One region of the Streptomyces sp. NPDC096105 genome, then DNA from elsewhere that is predicted to be linked to it. Evidence: predicted binding sites of a transcription regulator. Region 1 holds the regulator's gene; the other holds the start of a gene.

The links. The regulator HspR, encoded in region 1, represses chaperone genes until heat shock. The targets are predictions, from matches to a motif close to TTGAGNNNNNNNNNCTCAA.
Region 2: a site for HspR is predicted at 5,919-5,937, ahead of lon (endopeptidase La). Genes of this name have one in related genera too.

The regions. Positions count from the first base shown of each region.
Region 1 covers NZ_JBIWGC010000002.1:388,613-397,538, forward strand. The annotation lists gene ACIQ8B_RS04605 (undecaprenyl/decaprenyl-phosphate alpha-N-acetylglucosaminyl 1-phosphate transferase) at 1-457, shown strand, start outside; gene dnaK (molecular chaperone DnaK) at 551-2,395, shown strand; gene grpE (nucleotide exchange factor GrpE) at 2,392-3,060, shown strand; gene dnaJ (molecular chaperone DnaJ) at 3,097-4,269, shown strand; gene ACIQ8B_RS04625 (heat shock protein transcriptional repressor HspR) at 4,274-4,726, shown strand; gene ACIQ8B_RS04630 (sugar ABC transporter substrate-binding protein) at 5,001-6,104, shown strand; gene ACIQ8B_RS04635 (helix-turn-helix transcriptional regulator) at 6,227-7,267, shown strand; gene ACIQ8B_RS04640 (LuxR C-terminal-related transcriptional regulator) at 7,230-8,228, opposite strand; gene ACIQ8B_RS04645 (helix-turn-helix transcriptional regulator) at 8,225-8,926, opposite strand, start outside.
Region 2 covers NZ_JBIWGC010000003.1:121,100-130,025, forward strand. The annotation lists gene ACIQ8B_RS06035 (nitrate- and nitrite sensing domain-containing protein) at 1-482, opposite strand, end outside; gene ACIQ8B_RS06040 (hypothetical protein) at 890-1,669, shown strand; gene ACIQ8B_RS06045 (MarR family winged helix-turn-helix transcriptional regulator) at 1,777-2,271, opposite strand; partial or broken gene ACIQ8B_RS06050 (lysozyme) at 2,500-3,324, shown strand; gene lon (endopeptidase La) at 3,482-5,896, opposite strand; gene ACIQ8B_RS06060 (spermidine synthase) at 6,046-6,735, shown strand; gene ACIQ8B_RS06065 (response regulator transcription factor) at 6,861-7,601, shown strand; gene ACIQ8B_RS06070 (sensor histidine kinase) at 7,598-8,707, shown strand.

The DNA.
Region 1 (8,926 bases):
GGCCGGCGGCGCGCTGTTCACCGGTTTCGTGCTGGCGTCGTCGGCGGTGTTCGTCCGGGCCGGGCAGGGGATCGGCGCCGGTGTCGCCGTGGTGTCCGCGCTGACGGCGCTGGCGTGTGCGGACGCCGTCCTGGTGGTACTCGGGCGGCGCCTCGACCGCCGTCCGGTCACGCGCGGGCGGCCGGACCACCTCGGGCACCGGCTGCGGCGGCTGGGCCTCGCGCCCCGCGCGGTGCCGGTGCTGCTGGGCGCCGGGTCCGCGGGGGCGGCGCTGGTCGGGGTGTGCGTGCACACGGGCAGGCTGTCCCCGGGGGCGGTGGGGTGGGTCGCGGCGGCCGCCGCGGTGCTCGTCCTGGTGCTGGTGAGGCGCCCCGTCACCCCCGTTTTCCGTCCGCGTCAACGTGTCGCCAGTGCGTCGTCGCAGGTCAGCGAGCGGTTGCGTGTAAGGAGCGGATAAGAGTTGAGTCTGGCTGACTCAGCTCTGTTGACCCGGCGGCGGACGTCATGCATGCTTGAGTCTGTTCCACTCAAGTCAGCTGGAGGAATCGAAATGGCACGTGCGGTCGGCATCGACCTGGGCACGACTAACTCCGTCGTCAGCGTTCTGGAGGGCGGCGAGCCCACCGTCATCACCAACGCCGAGGGCGCCAGGACCACGCCTTCCGTCGTCGCCTTCGCCAAGAACGGTGAGGTGCTGGTCGGTGAGGTGGCCAAGCGCCAGGCCGTGACCAACGTCGACAGGACCATCCGGTCGGTCAAGCGCCACATGGGCACCGGCTGGAAGATCAACCTGGACGGCAAGGACTTCAACCCGCAGCAGATCAGCGCCTTCGTGCTGCAGAAGCTGAAGCGGGACGCCGAGGCGTACCTGGGCGAGAAGGTGACCGACGCGGTCATCACCGTCCCGGCGTACTTCAACGACGCCGAGCGCCAGGCGACCAAGGAGGCCGGCGAGATCGCCGGTCTGAACGTGCTGCGCATCGTCAACGAGCCGACGGCCGCCGCCCTGGCGTACGGCCTCGACAAGGACGACCAGACCATCCTCGTCTTCGACCTCGGCGGCGGTACCTTCGACGTCTCCCTCCTGGAGATCGGCGACGGTGTCGTCGAGGTGAAGGCCACCAACGGTGACAACAACCTCGGTGGTGACGACTGGGACCAGCGCGTCGTCGACTACCTGGTCAAGCAGTTCCAGGCCGGTCACGGCGTGGACCTGGCCAAGGACAAGATGGCGCTGCAGCGTCTGCGCGAGGCCGCCGAGAAGGCGAAGATCGAGCTGTCCTCGTCCACCGAGACCTCGATCAACCTCCCCTACATCACCGCCTCCGCCGAGGGCCCCCTGCACCTCGACGAGAAGCTGACCCGCGCCCAGTTCCAGCAGCTGACCGCGGACCTGCTCGAGCGCTGCAAGACCCCGTTCAACAACGTCATCAAGGACGCCGGCATCGCCGTCAGCGAGATCGACCACGTCGTCCTGGTCGGCGGTTCGACCCGCATGCCCGCCGTCGCCGAGCTCGTCAAGGAGCTGACCGGCGGCAAGGAGGCCAACAAGGGCGTCAACCCGGACGAGGTCGTCTCCATCGGCGCCGCGCTCCAGGCCGGTGTCCTCAAGGGCGAGGTCAAGGACGTCCTCCTGCTCGACGTCACCCCGCTGTCCCTCGGCATCGAGACCAAGGGCGGCATCATGACCAAGCTGATCGAGCGCAACACCACGATCCCGACCAAGCGCTCGGAGATCTTCACCACGGCCGAGGACAACCAGCCGTCCGTGCAGATCCAGGTCTACCAGGGCGAGCGCGAGATCGCGGCGTACAACAAGAAGCTGGGCATGTTCGAGCTGACCGGTCTGCCGCCGGCGCCGCGCGGCGTCCCGCAGATCGAGGTCTCCTTCGACATCGACGCCAACGGCATCATGCACGTCACGGCGAAGGACCTCGGCACCGGCAAGGAGCAGAAGATGACCGTCACCGGCGGTTCGTCGCTCCCGAAGGACGAGGTCGAGCGGATGCGCCAGGAGGCCGAGAAGTACGCGGAGGAGGACCACGCCCGCCGCGAGGCCGCCGAGACGCGCAACCAGGGCGAGCAGCTCGTCTACCAGACCGAGAAGTTCCTCACGGACAACGCGGACAAGGTGCCCGGCGAGATCAAGACCGAGGTCGAGGCCGCCGTCGCCGAGCTGAAGGAGAAGCTCAAGGGCGAGGACACCGCCGAGATCCGCACGGCCACCGAGAAGGTCGCGGCCGTCTCGCAGAAGCTGGGCCAGGCCATGTACGCCGACGCCCAGGGCGCGCAGGCCGCGGGCGGCGCGTCCGCCGGCGCCGGTGAGGCCAAGGCCGACGACGACGTCGTCGACGCCGAGATCGTCGACGAGGACCGCAAGGACGGTGCGGCGTGACGGAAGAGACCCCGGGCTTCGACGAGCAGCAGCCCGATGTCCCTTCCGGCGCACCGTCCGAGGACGCCGAGCCGCAGGCCGCCGCTCCCGCTGAGGAAGAGGCGGCCCCGGCCGGGGACACGGAGCAGAACGCCGCTCTGGTGGCGCAGCTGGACCAGGCCCGCACCGCGCTGAACGAGCGCACCGCGGACCTCCAGCGCCTCCAGGCCGAGTTCCAGAACTACCGCCGCCGGGTGGAGCGTGACCGGGCAGCGGTCAAGGAGACCGCCGTGGCGAATCTCCTGTCCGAACTGCTCCCGATGCTCGACGACATCGGCCGGGCGCGGGACCACGGCGAGCTGGTCGGTGGCTTCAAGTCGGTCGCCGAGTCGCTGGAGACCACGGTGGCGAAGCTGGGCCTCCAGCAGTTCGGCAAGGAGGGCGAGCCCTTCGACCCGACGATCCACGAGGCCCTGATGCACTCCTACGCGCCGGACGTCACCGAGACGACGTGCGTGGCGATCCTGCAGCCGGGGTACCGCATCGGCGAGCGCACCATCCGCCCCGCGCGGGTGGCCGTCGCCGAGCCGCAGCCCGGCGCGCAGACGGTCAAGCCCGCCGAGGAGAGCGCCGAGGACCGGGCCGACGCGGAGAACAAGGAGAACGGTGGCCCGGAGGAGGGCTGACGTTATAGCTGACGCAGGGAAGGAGGGACGTCGGGGATGAGCACCAAGGACTTCATCGAGAAGGACTATTACAAGGTCCTCGGCGTCCCCAAGGACGCCACCGAGGCCGAGATCAAGAAGGCGTACCGGAAGCTCGCCCGCGAGTACCACCCGGACGCCAACAAGGGGAACGCCAAGGCGGAGGAGCGGTTCAAGGAGATCTCCGAGGCGAACGACGTCCTCGGGGACCCCAAGAAGCGCAAGGAGTACGACGAGGCGCGCGCCCTCTTCGGCAACGGCGGGTTCCGTCCGGGGCCGGGCGCGGGCGGCGGCACCTTCAACTTCGACCTGGGTGACCTCTTCGGAGGTCAGGCCGGCGGCCAGGCGGGCGGCTTCGGCGGCGGCCTCGGTGACGTCTTCGGGGGCCTGTTCAACCGGGGCGGCACGGGGACCTCGCGGACCCAGCCGCGCCGGGGCCAGGACATCGAGTCCGAGGTGACGCTCAGCTTCACCGAGGCGATCGAGGGCGCGACCGTTCCGCTGCGGATGTCGTCGCAGTCGCCCTGCAAGGCCTGTTCGGGCACCGGCGACAAGAACGGCACACCGCGCGTGTGCCCGACCTGCGTCGGCACCGGACAGGTGGCGCGGGGCTCCGGCGGCGGCTTCTCGCTGACCGACCCGTGCCCGGACTGCAAGGGCCGCGGCCTGATCGCGGAGGAGCCCTGCGAGGTCTGCAAGGGCAGCGGCCGGGCCAAGTCCTCGCGGACGATGCAGGTGCGCATCCCCGCGGGGGTCAGCGACGGCCAGCGGATCCGGCTGCGCGGCAAGGGGGCGCCCGGCGAGCGCGGCGGCCCCGCGGGCGACCTGTACGTCGTCGTGCACGTCGGCGCCCACCCGGTGTTCGGCCGCAAGGGCGACAACCTGACGGTCACCGTGCCGGTCACGTATCCCGAGGCGGCCCTCGGCGGTGAGATCCGGGTGCCGACGCTGGGCGGTCCGCCGGTGACGCTGAAGCTGCCTCCGGGCACGCCCAACGGGCGCACCATGCGCGCCCGCGGCAAGGGGGCGGTCCGCAAGGACGGCACCCGCGGTGATCTGCTGATCACCGTCGAGGTGAGTGTTCCCAGGGACCTGTCGGGGAAGGCTCGTGACGCCCTGGAGGCGTATCGCGAGGCAACCGCGGACCAGGATCCGCGGGCGGAGCTGTTCCAGGCCGCGAAGGGAGCTTGATGCGATGGACGGCCGTCGACGCAATCCGTACGAACTGACCCAGGACACCCCGGTCTACGTCATTTCGGTGGCGGCGCAGCTCTCCGGTCTCCACCCGCAGACGCTGCGTCAGTACGACCGGCTGGGGCTTGTGTCGCCGGACCGCACGGCGGGCCGGGGCCGCCGCTACTCGGCCCGTGACATCGAACTGCTCCGTCAGGTGCAGCAGTTGTCGCAGGACGAGGGCATCAACCTGGCCGGAATCAAGCGCATCATCGAACTGGAGAACCAGGTCGCCGCCCTCCAGGCCCGCGTGGCCGAACTGGAGGACGCGCTCGACGGCGCGGCGGCGGCGATGCGTCAGCGTGAGGCCGCCGTGCACGCCTCCTACCGCCGTGACCTGGTGCCTTACCAGGAAGTGCAGCAGACCAGCGCGTTGGTGGTCTGGCGCCCCAAGCGCCAGCAGCAGTCGGACTGACCGCGCGCGGACGCGGAGAGGGGCCCGGGAGTCCATGCGACCCCCAGGCCCCTTCTCTCATGCCTGAGCACACCTGTGGCTATGGTATGCCTGCGTGTCCAGGTGATCCTCGCGGTGTGTCCGCAGGACTTTCACGAGTTCAGCGCGCCGTGTCGTGTCCATCTCGTTAAGTGGTTGCCCCTTGACGCGGATGGGCGCCGAAGCGTTGGCTTTTCAGTCACATGGGCCGCAAAGCTGTGCCCACGTCCAAAACGCACCTGAAGTGAGCCCTCGCATGCGTCGTATCGCCATATCCGTGGCCGCCGTCTCCATGTCCGTCACGCTCGCCGGCTGCGGCCTCGGCGCGGCGAGCAGCAGCGACGACGCGAGCCCCGCCAAGGGGGACGACATCACGGTGGGCCTGCTCCTCCCGGAGAAGGCCAACACGCGGTACGAGCAGTTCGACTACCCCATCTTCAAGAAGAAGGTGGAGTCGCTCACCGACAACAAGGGCAAGGTCGAGTACGCCAACGCCGAGGCGGACGCCGACAAGCAGGCCGGCCAGATGCAGAGCATGATCGACAAGAAGGTCGACGTCATCGTGCTGGACGCGGTGGACTCGCACGCCATCGCGGAGAGCGTCACCAAGGCCAAGGACGCGGGCATCCCGGTCATCGCCTACGACCGGCTCGCCGAGGGCCCGATCGACGCGTACATCTCCTTCGACAACTCGCTGGTCGGCGAGGTGCAGGGGCGCACCCTGCTGGAGGCGCTCGGCGGCGACCTGAGCATCACCGACAAGATCGTGATGATGAACGGCTCGTCCACCGACCCCAACGCCAAGCAGTTCAAGGCGGGCGCGCTGTCCGAGCTCAAGGGCAAGGTCACCATCGCCAAGTCCTTCGACACCAAGGACTGGGACCCCAAGAACGCCGAGAAGAACATGTCCGAGGCGATCAGCGAGATCGGCCTGGAGAACATCGAGGGCATCTACTCCGCCAACGACGGCATGGCGGGCGGCATCGTCAAGGCGCTGCGCGCCGCCGGCGCGACCGAGCTGCCGCCCATCACCGGCCAGGACGCGGAGATCGCCGCGGTGCAGCGGATCGTGGCCGGCGAGCAGTACATGAGCGTGTACAAGTCCTACCCGGAGGAGGCCGAGAGCGCCGCGGAGATGGCCGTGGCGCGGGTCCAGGGCCGGGACATCCAGTTCGACGCGCTCACCCGCGACCGCGTCGACAGCCCCACCCGGCAGGACATCCCGGCGCAGCTGGTGCCGGTGGTCGCGCTGACGAAGGACAACATCCAGGACACCGTGATCGCTGACGGGTTCTACGAGGTGTCGGACATCTGCACCGGGGAGTACAAGGCCGCGTGCGCGGAGATCGGCCTGAAGTAACAGCCGCACGAATCCGGCCACCGGCCGGCCCCCCGGGCCGGCGCGGTGGCCTGTCCCGTGTTGCACAGCAGGTTCCGGCCGCGCATAGTTGCGCTGCGGAAAGACGCTGAACCGGGGGTGGTATGGGCGATGGCCGGGCACACGGGGCGGAGGAGCATCCGCACGGTGCTGACCGACTGTGCGAGGCCGGGGACCGCGTGTACTCCCGGGCCGTACGGCGCGGACGGCTGCCGCGCCGGGAGGCCGAGCGGGTGCCCTGCCTGCTGGAGCTGGCCCTGCTGCACCCCGACCCGGACGACATGGACTGGCTGGTCCCGACCTCCCCGCAGGAGGTCATGACCCGGCTGCTGCGCGGCATGTACGACGAGGTGAGGGCGAGTCAGCGCCGCGTCGGCTCGGCGGTCGCCGCGTTCGAGTGGTACGCCGGTCTCGGCCGCCAGGTGCCGGCCGCGGGGGCGTCGTCCGAGGGCCCGGCGATCCGGGTGCTGGACGGACTGGCCCGGATCCAGGCCGCGATGGACGAGGCGACGCAGGCGTGCACCACCGAGGTGCTCACCGTCCAGCCCGGCGGCATCCGGCGCGAGGCCGAGCTGTCGGAGGGCCTGCACCGGGCGATGGCGCTGCGCGGGCGGGGCGTGCGCATGCGGGACCTGTACACCCATGTCGCCCGCCACGGGCACGGGTTGCTCAGCTACCTGGAGCTGATGGGCGACGCGGTGGAGGCGCGCACGCTGGACGAGGTCATCGAGCGGCTCATCCTCTTCGACCGCACGGTCGCCTTCATCCCCGCCAACACCGAGCGCACGATGGCGCTGGAGCTGCGCCATCCGGCGCTGGTGGAGTACCTGGGCACGGTCTTCGAGCGGCTGTGGCGGCTCGCCATCCCGCTGACCGCCCCGCTCCCGGACACCGGTATCGAGGGCATCTCGCACCGCGAGCAGTCCATCGCCGCCCTGCTCGCGGAGGGTCACCAGGACGCGGTGATCGCGGAGCGCCTCGGCATCAGCGTGCGCACCTGCCGGGCGCACATCGCCCGCCTCTCCGAGACGCTGGGGGCGGCGAGCCGCACGCAGCTGGGCGTGCGGATCGCCCAGGCGGGGCTGGACGGCGCGCGGCCGCCGGTGGTCACCCCTCCCGGCCGAGGATCCCCGACCGTGCGATGAGGTAGCCGAGCTGGGCGCGGCTGCCGCTGCCCAGGGTCGCCGCGAGCTTCGCGATGTGGACGCGCGCGGTCCGGATGTTCATGCCCAGCCGGTCGGCGATGACGGCGTCCGTGTGCCCCTCGACCAGGAGCCGCGCGATGGCCCGCTGCCGGGCGGTGACGCCGCCCAGGGAGGGCGGCTGGACGGTCTGGGGATGCATGGGGGTGGCGAGCCGCCACAGCCGGTCGAACATGCTCACCAGATAGGCGATGACCGCCGGATGCCGGATTTCCAGCGCGATGTCGGAGTGCCCTTCCCCGGCGCCGGGGATGAAGGCCACCGCCTGGTCCACGATGATCATGCGGCCGGTGACCTCGTCCATGGTGCGGGCCTGGGCGTCGCCCCTCAACCGCTCGTACCGGGCGACGACCAGGGGGATGTGCCGCTGCGTGTGCGGATAGATCACGCGGATCCTGCCGCCGCGGTCGAGGAACTGCTGATCGCGGACCATGGCCGCGGCCTGGGCCGTCCTGGCGTACTCGGACGTCTGGTAGCTGTTGGGCGGCTGGATGCAGAGGACTTCCCGCGTGCCTTCCGCCAGGGCCCGCGCGATGGCGCCGTTGATGCGGTCGAGGCCGCTGAGCAGGCAGAGGGTGGGAGCGCTCGCCTCACCGGCCGGCGGGTCGCCGGTGCGCATGAGCGAGTGAAAGGTTTCGGCCAGCCACTCCTCCCGGCGCCGTTCCGCCGCGATGCGCTCCCCGGAGTGGCGCAGCAGCCGCTGCAGGGCGACCGTCGGGGGCAGCGGCTCCAGCCTGCTCAGGTCGTCCGCGGCGGGCCGCAGCAGGCCCAGGTCCACCGCGCACGGAGCCGCCTCGGCCTCGGCCGCGTCCAGCCGGCCCTCGCGCAGGGCCTTCTCGTACAGTCCGGTCCCCGCCGGACACAGGTCGTCCGGTCCGTGCTCCGCGTGCGGCGTGCCGGTCACCGGGGGCTGCCCTCCTGGTCGAGGATCCCGGACTGGGCTATCAGGTAGCCGAGCTGGGCGCGGCTGCCGCTGCCCAGGGTGGCGGCCAGTTTGGCTATGTGGGCCCGGCAGGTGCGGACGTTCATGCCCAGCCGGCGGGCGATCGCCTCGTCCACGTGTCCCTCCACGAGGAGTTTGGCGATGGAGTGCTGGACCTCCGTGAGTCCGTCCGGCGCCGGTTCGTAGGGCGCGCCCGCGTCGAAGGAGACCGCGCGGGTCCACATGAACTCGAAGACCTTGATGAGGTAGCGCACCAGGCCCGGGTGGCGCAGCTCCAGGGCCACCTGCCGGTCCTCGCGGATGGGGATGAAGGCGACGGACTCGTCGCAGATGATCAGCCGCTCCACCAGTTCGTCGATGGTGCGGTACTCCACCTTCGCGGTGTCGAACCGCGCCACGTAGGCGAGCGTCTCGGGGCTGTGCCGGGCGGTGTGCTGGTACAGGGTGCGGATGCGCACCCCCCGCTCGGTCATCTGCTGGTCGCGCTCCAGCGCCTGGGCCAGGGTGTGCTCCAGGCGGCGGCCGCCCGGCTGTACGGCCAGCATCTCGGAGCGGCACTGGGAGGTGGCCAGGTCGAGCGCGGCGTTGATCCGGTCGAAGCCCTCCAGAACGGTCATCGATTCGGTGCTCGTGGTGGCCTGGGCGCTGAGAGTCATGAA
Region 2 (8,926 bases), on a different contig from region 1:
GAGTACGCCTGGTGCGCCTCCAGCGCGCTGCTCTTGCCGGTGAGGGCGGCGCGGCGTACGGCGGCGACGGCGTCGAGCTCGTCGCGCAGCGCCTGCGAGGTGTCCTCGTCGGCGCGCAGTTCCTCGACCTGGCGGTCCACCCGGGCGCTGTGCTCCTCGGAGGGCGCCTCGGACTCGGGGCGGCCCGCCGCGATGTAGGGGACGACCTCGTCGCGCTCGTCGGCCAGGGAGTGGGCCAGGGTGAGCGCGTCCTCGGTCCGCTCGGCGAGGGTCACCAGTTCCTGGGCGTCGTGCAGCTGCTGGGAGGCCGCCAGCACGGAGGGCGCCCCCGCCCCGGCGATCGCCGCGGCCACCACGGCGACGGCGACGACGAGACGGTTGCGTACGTGGGTGGGGCGGCCCCTGCCGACGGTGGGCGTCTGCTGCGCGTCCCCCGCGAGGGCCGCCTGCTTGTCCTTGCGACGAGGCCGCGTCTTCTGCACCGGTGCTCGCATTCCTGCTCGTGTACCCGTGGGCCCGGGTGACGCTCCGTCAACGGGCGCGGGCGCGTTCCCCGAGTCGCTGGCCGCGCTCGGACAGCGAGGCGCCCCCAACGCTCCCCGACCCTCCCAGCGCCCGTGGACAGCGGATGCGCATCACCTGACCCGCCACTCGAAGGAGTGAACATCGGAGGCGAGTTGAGGAGCAAGTTCCGTTGCGCCCCGCAGCGGACCCGGGCGGCACACCGGTTGGACGTCTGCGGCGGGCGGTGGCAATATTCGCCGCCACGCCTTCCCCTAGCCCTGCATTCCCCCCCAAATCAGGCGCTTGACCTGCGCGCCTGCGGAAGAACGGGCGGCCGTCGCCGGGCTCCGGCGATCGTCGCGGGGAGCTCGTGCAGACTGGCCGGATGCGCACGGAACTCGTCTCGGAACCCGGTGACCCGGGGCGCCCCAACGAGGACTTCGCGAGCGTCGCGCTCCCGGCGTCGGGGCAGGGCGGCGCGCTCGTGGTCCTCGACGGCGTCACGCCGCCGCCGGACGGGGGCGGTTGTCTGCATTCGGTCCCCTGGTTCACCGCCCGGCTGGGCGGCGCGCTGACCGAACTGACCGTTTCCCTCCCGGATGTTCCGCCGGCCGGGCTGCTGTCCCGGGGCATCGCGCGCACGGCCGGGAGCCATGCCGCGACCTGTGACCTTTCTCACCCCCGGACGCCGCAGGCGACAGTGGTGCTGGCGCGCTGGTCGCCCGACGCGGTGGACTGTCTGGTGCTGTCCGACTCGGTCCTGCTGGTGGAGTCGCCGGACGGCGCGGTCACGGCGGTCCGGGACGACCGGCTGGACCGGCTGCCCCGTTCGGCCCTGGTCAGCCACACCGTCGTGGACACCACCCTGCGGAACAAGGAGGGCGGCTTCTTCACCGCCGCTGCCGACCCGTCGGTGTCCTCACGCGCCGTCACCGTCTCCCTGCCCCGCGACCGGGTGCGCGCCCTGACGGCGCTGACGGACGGCGCGACCCGCTGGGTGGACCGCTTCGGCGAGGGCGACTGGGCGGACTGCGTGGCCCTGATCCGCCAGGAGGGCGCCCGAAGTCTGGTGAAGCGCGTCCGCGCCCTGGAACGGGACCGTCCCCCGGGCGGCAAGACCCACGACGACGCGACGGTCGTCCACGTCGAGCTGCCGCCGGGCTGACGACGTCACCCGCACGGCCGGCCGGTGGCGCCGCCCCTTGACGCCCCGTGGCCGCCGTCACCCGGGCGGCCGACCCGCCGGTGCGAAGCACCCGCACCGTGGGAGCCCTACCGCTCCATCCCCCGGTTGAGCCGGTGCAGCAGCCGGGCCAGCTCGGCGACCTCCGCCGGGTCCCAGTCGGCGAAGCGGCCGGCGTAGCGGGCGCGGCGGGCCTCGCGGACGCGGCTCACGCGGTGGCGGCCCTCCTCCGTGAGGGTGACCAGCCAGGCGCGGCCGTCGACGGGGTCGGGCTCGCGGCCCACCAGCCCGAGGTCCTCCAGGGCGCGCAGCTGACGGGACATCGTCGCCTTGCCGACGCCGATGTAGGCGGCGAGTTCGGTGGCCCGCTGCCGCCCGCACTCCTCCAGACGGACCAGCAGCCCGTACGCGGACGGCTCGAGGTCGGGGTGGACCTCGCGCGCCATCTCCCCCTGGTTGGCCCGGGCGCGTCGCAGCAGGACCGTCAACTCGCGTTCCAGCGCCAGGAGCGCGGGCTGTTCCGCACCGGACCCGGGTTCCGGCGAGGCGGCGTGCTCCCCGCCGCCGTTTCCGTCTTCGTGCACGTTGGCCCCTGCCTCGGTTTCCCGTTCCGAAAGTTTCCGCCGAGTGGCGGCGTCGCCGCAGCTCCACCAGTATTTCGCAGGCGTAGACCAACGGCAGCGCGCGGTGATCGCGCCCGCCGCCGCGGCCGGCGCCCCGCGGTTTCCCCGTCGGGCCCTCACGCGGCATGCCCACCGCATGCGAGGCGGGTCACCTTCCGGGTGCGTCCCGTGACCGTCCGGAGATGCGTCATGCCTGTGCACGGATCCCGCCTCGTCCGCATACGCGCGCTCGGCGCCGCCGGCGCCGTCCTGCTCGCGCTGCTCGCCCTCCCGCGGACCGCCGCCGTCGCCGACGGCGCCGCCCCGGCCGTCCCGCCGCGCGGCTCCGCCCACATGGGCATGGGCGTCCTCGCCCACGACGGCCGGGCCGGCCTGCCCACCGCCCGCTCCGCCCGGACGGAGGGCGTGGACGTCTCCAGCCACCAGGGCGACGTCGCCTGGGCCGCCCTGTGGGACAGCGGGGTGCGCTGGGCCTACGCCAAGGCCACGGAGGGCACGTACTACACCAACCCGTACCACCCGCAGCAGTACAACGGCTCCTACGACGTCGGCACGGTCCGCGGCGCCTGCCACTTCGCGACGCCCGACACCGCGAGCGGCGCCGCGCAGGCCGACCACTTCGTGGACCGCGGCGGCGCCTGGTCCGCCGACGGACGCACCCTGCCCGGCGTCCTGGACATCGAGTGGAACCCGTACGGCGACGCCTGCTAGGGCAAGTCGGTGAGCGCCATGGTGAGCTGGATCCGCGACTTCCTCGACCGCTACCGCGCCCGCACCGGCCGCGACGCCGTCCTCCACACCGCCACCAGCTGGTGGAAGCAGTGCACCGGCGACCACGCCGGCTTCGCCGCCGGCACCCCGCTGTGGATCGCCCGGTACGCCTCCACCGTCGGCGAACTGCCCGCCGGCTGGAGCACGTACACGATGTGGCAGTACGCCTCGACCGGCCCGGCGGTCGGCGACCACGACCGCTTCAACGGCACCCTCGACCGGGTGCGGGCCTTCGCCGCCGGCGACCGACCCGACGGCCCCGGCAGGCGCGGCGCCTCGGACCCGGGACAGGCCCCGACGCCCGGCGCAGGAGCGGCCCGGGCCGGGGGAAGGACCCGGGCCGGGGGAAGGGCCCGGGCCTCCCTCACGGGACCCGGGCCCTCCTCGTCCGGCAGCCCGGTCACGCGGCCACCGGAACCTCCGGCGCCGCCTCGTCGGTGGCCGGGGACAGCGCCAGTTCCAGGACCTGGCGGACGTCGGTGACTGCGTGCACGTCCAGCTTCTCCAGCACCTCCGCCGGGACGTCGTCCAGGTCGGGCTCGTTGCGCTTGGGGATGATCACGGTGGTGACGCCGGCCCGGTGCGCGGCGAGCAGCTTCTGCTTCACCCCGCCGATCGGCAGCACCCGCCCGGTCAGCGACACCTCGCCGGTCATCGCCACGTCCGTGCGGACCAGCCGTCCGGAGAGCAGCGAGGCCAGGGCCGTGGTCATCGTGATGCCCGCGCTCGGGCCGTCCTTGGGCACGGCGCCCGCCGGGAAGTGGATGTGCACGCCCCGGTCCTTCAGGTCGCCCACCGGCAGTTCCAGCTCGGCGCCGTGGCTGCGCAGGAAGCTCAGCGCGATCTGCGCGGACTCCTTCATCACGTCGCCCAGCTGACCGGTCAGGGTGAGCCCCGCCGCGCCCGTCTCCGGGTCGGCCAGGGACGCCTCGACGTAGAGGACGTCACCGCCGGCGCCGGTCACGGCGAGCCCGGTGGCGACACCGGGCACGGCGGTGCGCCGCTCGGCCGGTTCCTGGGCGGACTCCGGCACGTGGTGCGGCCGTCCGATCAGGTCCCGCAGGTCGCCCTCGGTCACGGTGAACGGCAGCTCCCGCTCGCCCAGTTCGTGCTGGGCCGCCACCTTGCGCAGCAGCCGCGCGAGGGACCGCTCCAGGTTGCGCACGCCCGCCTCGCGCGTGTACTCGCCGGCCAGCTTGCGCAGCGCGCCCTCGTCGAGGGTGACCTCGTCGGTGTCCAGGCCGGCGCGCTCCAGCTGGCGCGGGAGCAGGTGGTCGCGGGCGATGACGATCTTCTCGTCCTCGGTGTAGCCGTCGAGGCGGACCAGCTCCATGCGGTCGAGCAGGGGCTCCGGGATGGCCTCCAGGACGTTGGCGGTGGCGAGGAAGACCACGTCGGACAGGTCGAGCTCGACCTCCAGGTAGTGGTCCCGGAAGGTGTGGTTCTGCGCCGGGTCGAGGACCTCCAGCAGGGCCGCGGCCGGGTCGCCGCGGAAGTCGGAGCCGACCTTGTCGATCTCGTCGAGCAGGACGACCGGGTTCATCGACCCGGCCTCCTTGACGGCGCGCACGATCCGGCCGGGCAGGGCGCCGACGTAGGTGCGGCGGTGGCCGCGGATCTCCGCCTCGTCGCGGACGCCGCCGAGGGCGACCCGGACGAACTTGCGGCCCATCGCGTGCGCGACGGACTCGCCGAGGCTGGTCTTGCCGACGCCGGGCGGGCCCACCAGGGCCAGCACGGCGCCGCCGCGCCGCCCGCCGACGACGCCCAGGCCCCGGTCGTTGCGCCGCTTGCGCACCGCCAGGTACTCGGTGATGCGCTCCTTCACGTCCTGCAGGCCCGCGTGCTCGGCGTCCAGCACCTGTCGGGCGCCGCGGATGTCGTAGGAGTCCTCGGTGCGCTCGTTCCACGGCATCTCCAGCACCGTGTCGAGCCAGGTGCGGATCCAGGAGCCCTCCGGCGACTGGTCGGAGGCGCGCTCCAGCTTGTCGACCTCCTTGAGCGCGGCCTCGCGGACCTTCTCGGGGAGCTCGGCGGCCTCGACGCGGGCCCGGTAGTCGTCGGACTCCTCGCCCTCCTTCTCGCCGTTCAGCTCGCGCAGCTCCTTGCGGACCGCCTCGAGCTGGCGGCGGAGCAGGAACTCGCGCTGCTGCTTGTCGACGCCCTCCTGGACGTCCTTGGCGATGGTCTCGGCGACGTCCTGCTCGGCGAGGTGGTCGCGCAGCTGCTGGGTGGCGAGCTTCAGCCGGGCCACCGGGTCGGTGGTCTCCAGCAGGGCGACCTTCTGGTCGGTGGTGAGGAACGGCGAGTAGCCGGAGTTGTCGGCGAGGGCGGAGACGTCGTCGATGGCCTGGACCCGGTCCACGACCTGCCAGGCGCCGCGCTTGCGCAGCCAGGCGGTGGCGAGCGCCTTGTACTCCTTGACCAGTTCGGTCACGTGGCCGGGCAGCGGGTCGGGCACGCTCTCGTCGATGCGGGCGCCCTCCACCCACAGCGCCGCGCCCGGCCCGGTGGTGCCGGCGCCGATGCGCACCCGCCCCCGGCCGCGGATCAGGGCGCCCGGGTCGCCGTCGGCCAGCCGGCCGACCTGCTCGACCGTGCCCAGCACGCCGGTCCCGGCGTAGGTCCCGTCGACGCGCGGCACCAGCAGCACCCGGGGCTTGCCCGGTTCGTCGCGGGCGGCGGCCTGGGCGGCCTCCACGGCCGCGCGCACCTCGGAGTCGCTCAGGTCCAGCGGAACCACCATCCCCGGCAGCACGACCTCGTCGTCGAGCGGCAGCACGGGCAGGGCGAGCGGTGTGGACTCAGCAGCCATGATCTCCCCTTCGGCAGTCAAGTTGAGCTATGTCGACTCAATGCAGGGGAGCCGCCGAATGTTCCCGGAGTCGCGTTCGCTCTGAGCGATCACCGGGCCGGGCCCCACGGCCCCGGATCGCCGGGACGGGGGCCTGCCAGGATGAACGCATGTCCACCCCGTACGACATTCCCGAAGCTCCCGAAGTCCTGGACCGCCGCGAGGGCCCGTACGGCGAGGTCGCGCTGCGCAGGCACGGCGGTCTGCTGCAGATCATCGCCAACGGCTGCTTCCTGATGGACACCTCCGACGGGCGCTCCGAGCGGCTGCTCGTGGACGCCGCCCTGGCCGCCCTGGACCCGGAGGCGGCGGACCCGGGGGTGCTGATCGGCGGGCTGGGCGTCGGCTTCTCCCTGGCGCACGCGGCCGGGCAGCCGCGCTGGGGACGGATCACGGTGGTGGAGCGGGAGCCCGCGATCATCGAGTGGCACCGCACGGGCCCGCTGGCCGGGCTCTCCGGCGAGGCGCTCGCCGACCCCCGGACGGAGATCGTCGAGCAGGACCTGGTGGCCTACGTCAAGGAGACGTCCGACACGTTCGACGCGTTGTGCCTCGACATCGACAACGGGCCCGGCTGGACCGTCGACGAGGGCAACGAGGGGCTGTACACGCCGGACGGACTCGCGGCCTGCGCAAGGGTGTTGAAGCCGCGCGGGGTCCTCGCGCTATGGTCCGCCACGCCCTCTCCGGAATTCGAGGGAACCTTGCGGAATGCCGGGTTCCGGCAGGTGCGTACCGAAGAGATCCCCGTTGCCCGGGGCGTTCCGGACGTCGTGCACATCGGCGTCCGCCCTGGATAGCAAACCCGTGGTGCGTCCCCGTACGCTGCTGCCCTGGCGCGGATCATCCAAGCGTCGGTCGCAGTGATGCGCAGACGACGGATCACCCCACGGATTCCGGAAAAAGCACACCTCAGGGGCGGGCGATGGAGCAGACACACACCTCCCACAACGGCACGGCGACGACCACCCCCGGCGCGCAGCGCAGGGTCCTGGTGGTCGAGGACGACGCGACGATCGTGGACGCCATCGCGACCCGCCTGCGCGCCGAGGGATTCCTCGTGCAAACGGCGGGCGACGGCCCGTCCGCGGTGGACACGGCCGAGGCCTGGCAGCCCGACCTGCTGATCCTCGACATCATGCTGCCGGGCTTCGACGGCCTGGAGGTCTGCCGGCGCGTGCAGGCCCAGCGGCCGGTGCCGGTGCTGATGCTCACCGCGCGCGACGACGAGACCGACATGCTGGTGGGCCTCGGCGTCGGCGCCGACGACTACATGACGAAGCCGTTCTCGATGCGCGAGCTCGCCGCCCGCGTGCACGTGCTGCTGCGCCGCATGGAGCGCGCCGCCCTCGCGGCCACCACCCCGCGCAGCGGCATCCTGCGCCTGGGCGAGCTGGAGATCGACCACGCCCAGCGCCGGGTGCGGGTGCGCAGCGAGGACGTCCACCTGACGCCCACCGAGTTCGACCTGCTGGTGTGCCTGGCCAACACCCCGCGCGCGGTGCTCTCCCGCGAGCAGCTGCTGGCCGAGGTCTGGGACTGGGCGGACGCCTCCGGCACCCGGACCGTGGACAGCCACATCAAGGCGCTGCGCCGGAAGATCGGCGCCGAGCGCATCCGCACCGTGCACGGCGTGGGCTACGCCCTGGAGACGCCGACGCCATGAGCGGGGGTCCGGGGGGACGCGGGCAGGGGAAGAAGGATCCCTGGGGCGGTGTGCGCCCGTTCTCGATCAAGACCAAGCTGGGCGCGCTGGTCGTCGTCTCGGTCCTGATCACCACCGGACTGTCGGTGATCGCCGTGCACACCAAGACGGAGCTGCGCTTCATCACGGTCTTCTCGATGATCGCCACGCTGCTGATCACCCAGTTCGTGGCGCACTCCCTCACCGCTCCGCTGGACGACATGAACGCCGTCGCGCGGTCCATCTCGCACGGCGACTACACCCGCCGGGTGCGTGAGAGCCGCCGGGACGAGCTGGGCGACCTGGCGCAGACGATCAACGTCATGGCCGACGAGCTGGAGGCGCAGGACCGCCAGCGCAAGGAGCTGGTGGCCAACGTCTCGCACGAGCTGCGCACGCCCATCGCGGGACTGCGCGCGGTGCTGGAGAACATCGTCGACGGCGTCACCGAGGCCGACCCCGAGACGATGCGCACGGCCCTGAAGCAGACCGAGCGGCTCGGCCGTCTGGTGGAGACGCTGCTGGACCTGTCCCGCCTGGACAACGGCGTGGTGCCGCTGAAGAAGCGCCGCTTCGAGGTGTGGCCGTACCTGTCGGGCGTGCTGAAGGAGGCCAACATGGTCGCCTCCGCCCGCGCGGGCATGGCCTCCGGCTCCGGCAGCCACACCCGTACGGACGTGCATCTGCACCTGGACGTCTCGCCGCCCGAGCTGGTCGCGCACGCCGACCCCGAGCGGATCCACCAGGTGGTCGCCAACCTGATCGACAACGCGGTCAAGCACAGCCCGCCGCACGGCAGGGTGACCGTCCGGGCCCGGCGGGGCCCCGAGCCGGAGTCGCTGGAGCTGGAGGTGCTGGACGAGGGTCCGGGCATCCCGCGCACGGAGTGGCACCGGGTCTTCGAGCGGTTCAACCGCGGCAACGTCAACCGGCCGCACGGCCCCGGCAGCGACGGCGGCACCGGGCTGGGCCTGGCGATCGCCCGCTGGGCCGTGGATCTGCACGGCGGCCGGATCGGAGTGGCGGAATCCGAGCGGGGTTGCCGGATTCTGATCACTCTTCCAGGGCCCTCCTCCGTGCCAAGTTGACGTAAAGTTCGAAGCGGAGCCTCAAGATCCATCCGCGTTCGTCCTGGCGGACACGTGTGATCAGGCACAGGCCCGCGCGCGGGGCGCGACGGGCCCTGGTCGAGCGATGCCTGATACCGTCGAAAGAAGCGGAACCTCGCTTGTTTCCCGCCAATTCCAGCGCCGAAACACCCGCCGAGATGTGATGTGCACGACGTTGCACGGGCCCGGCCTGACCTT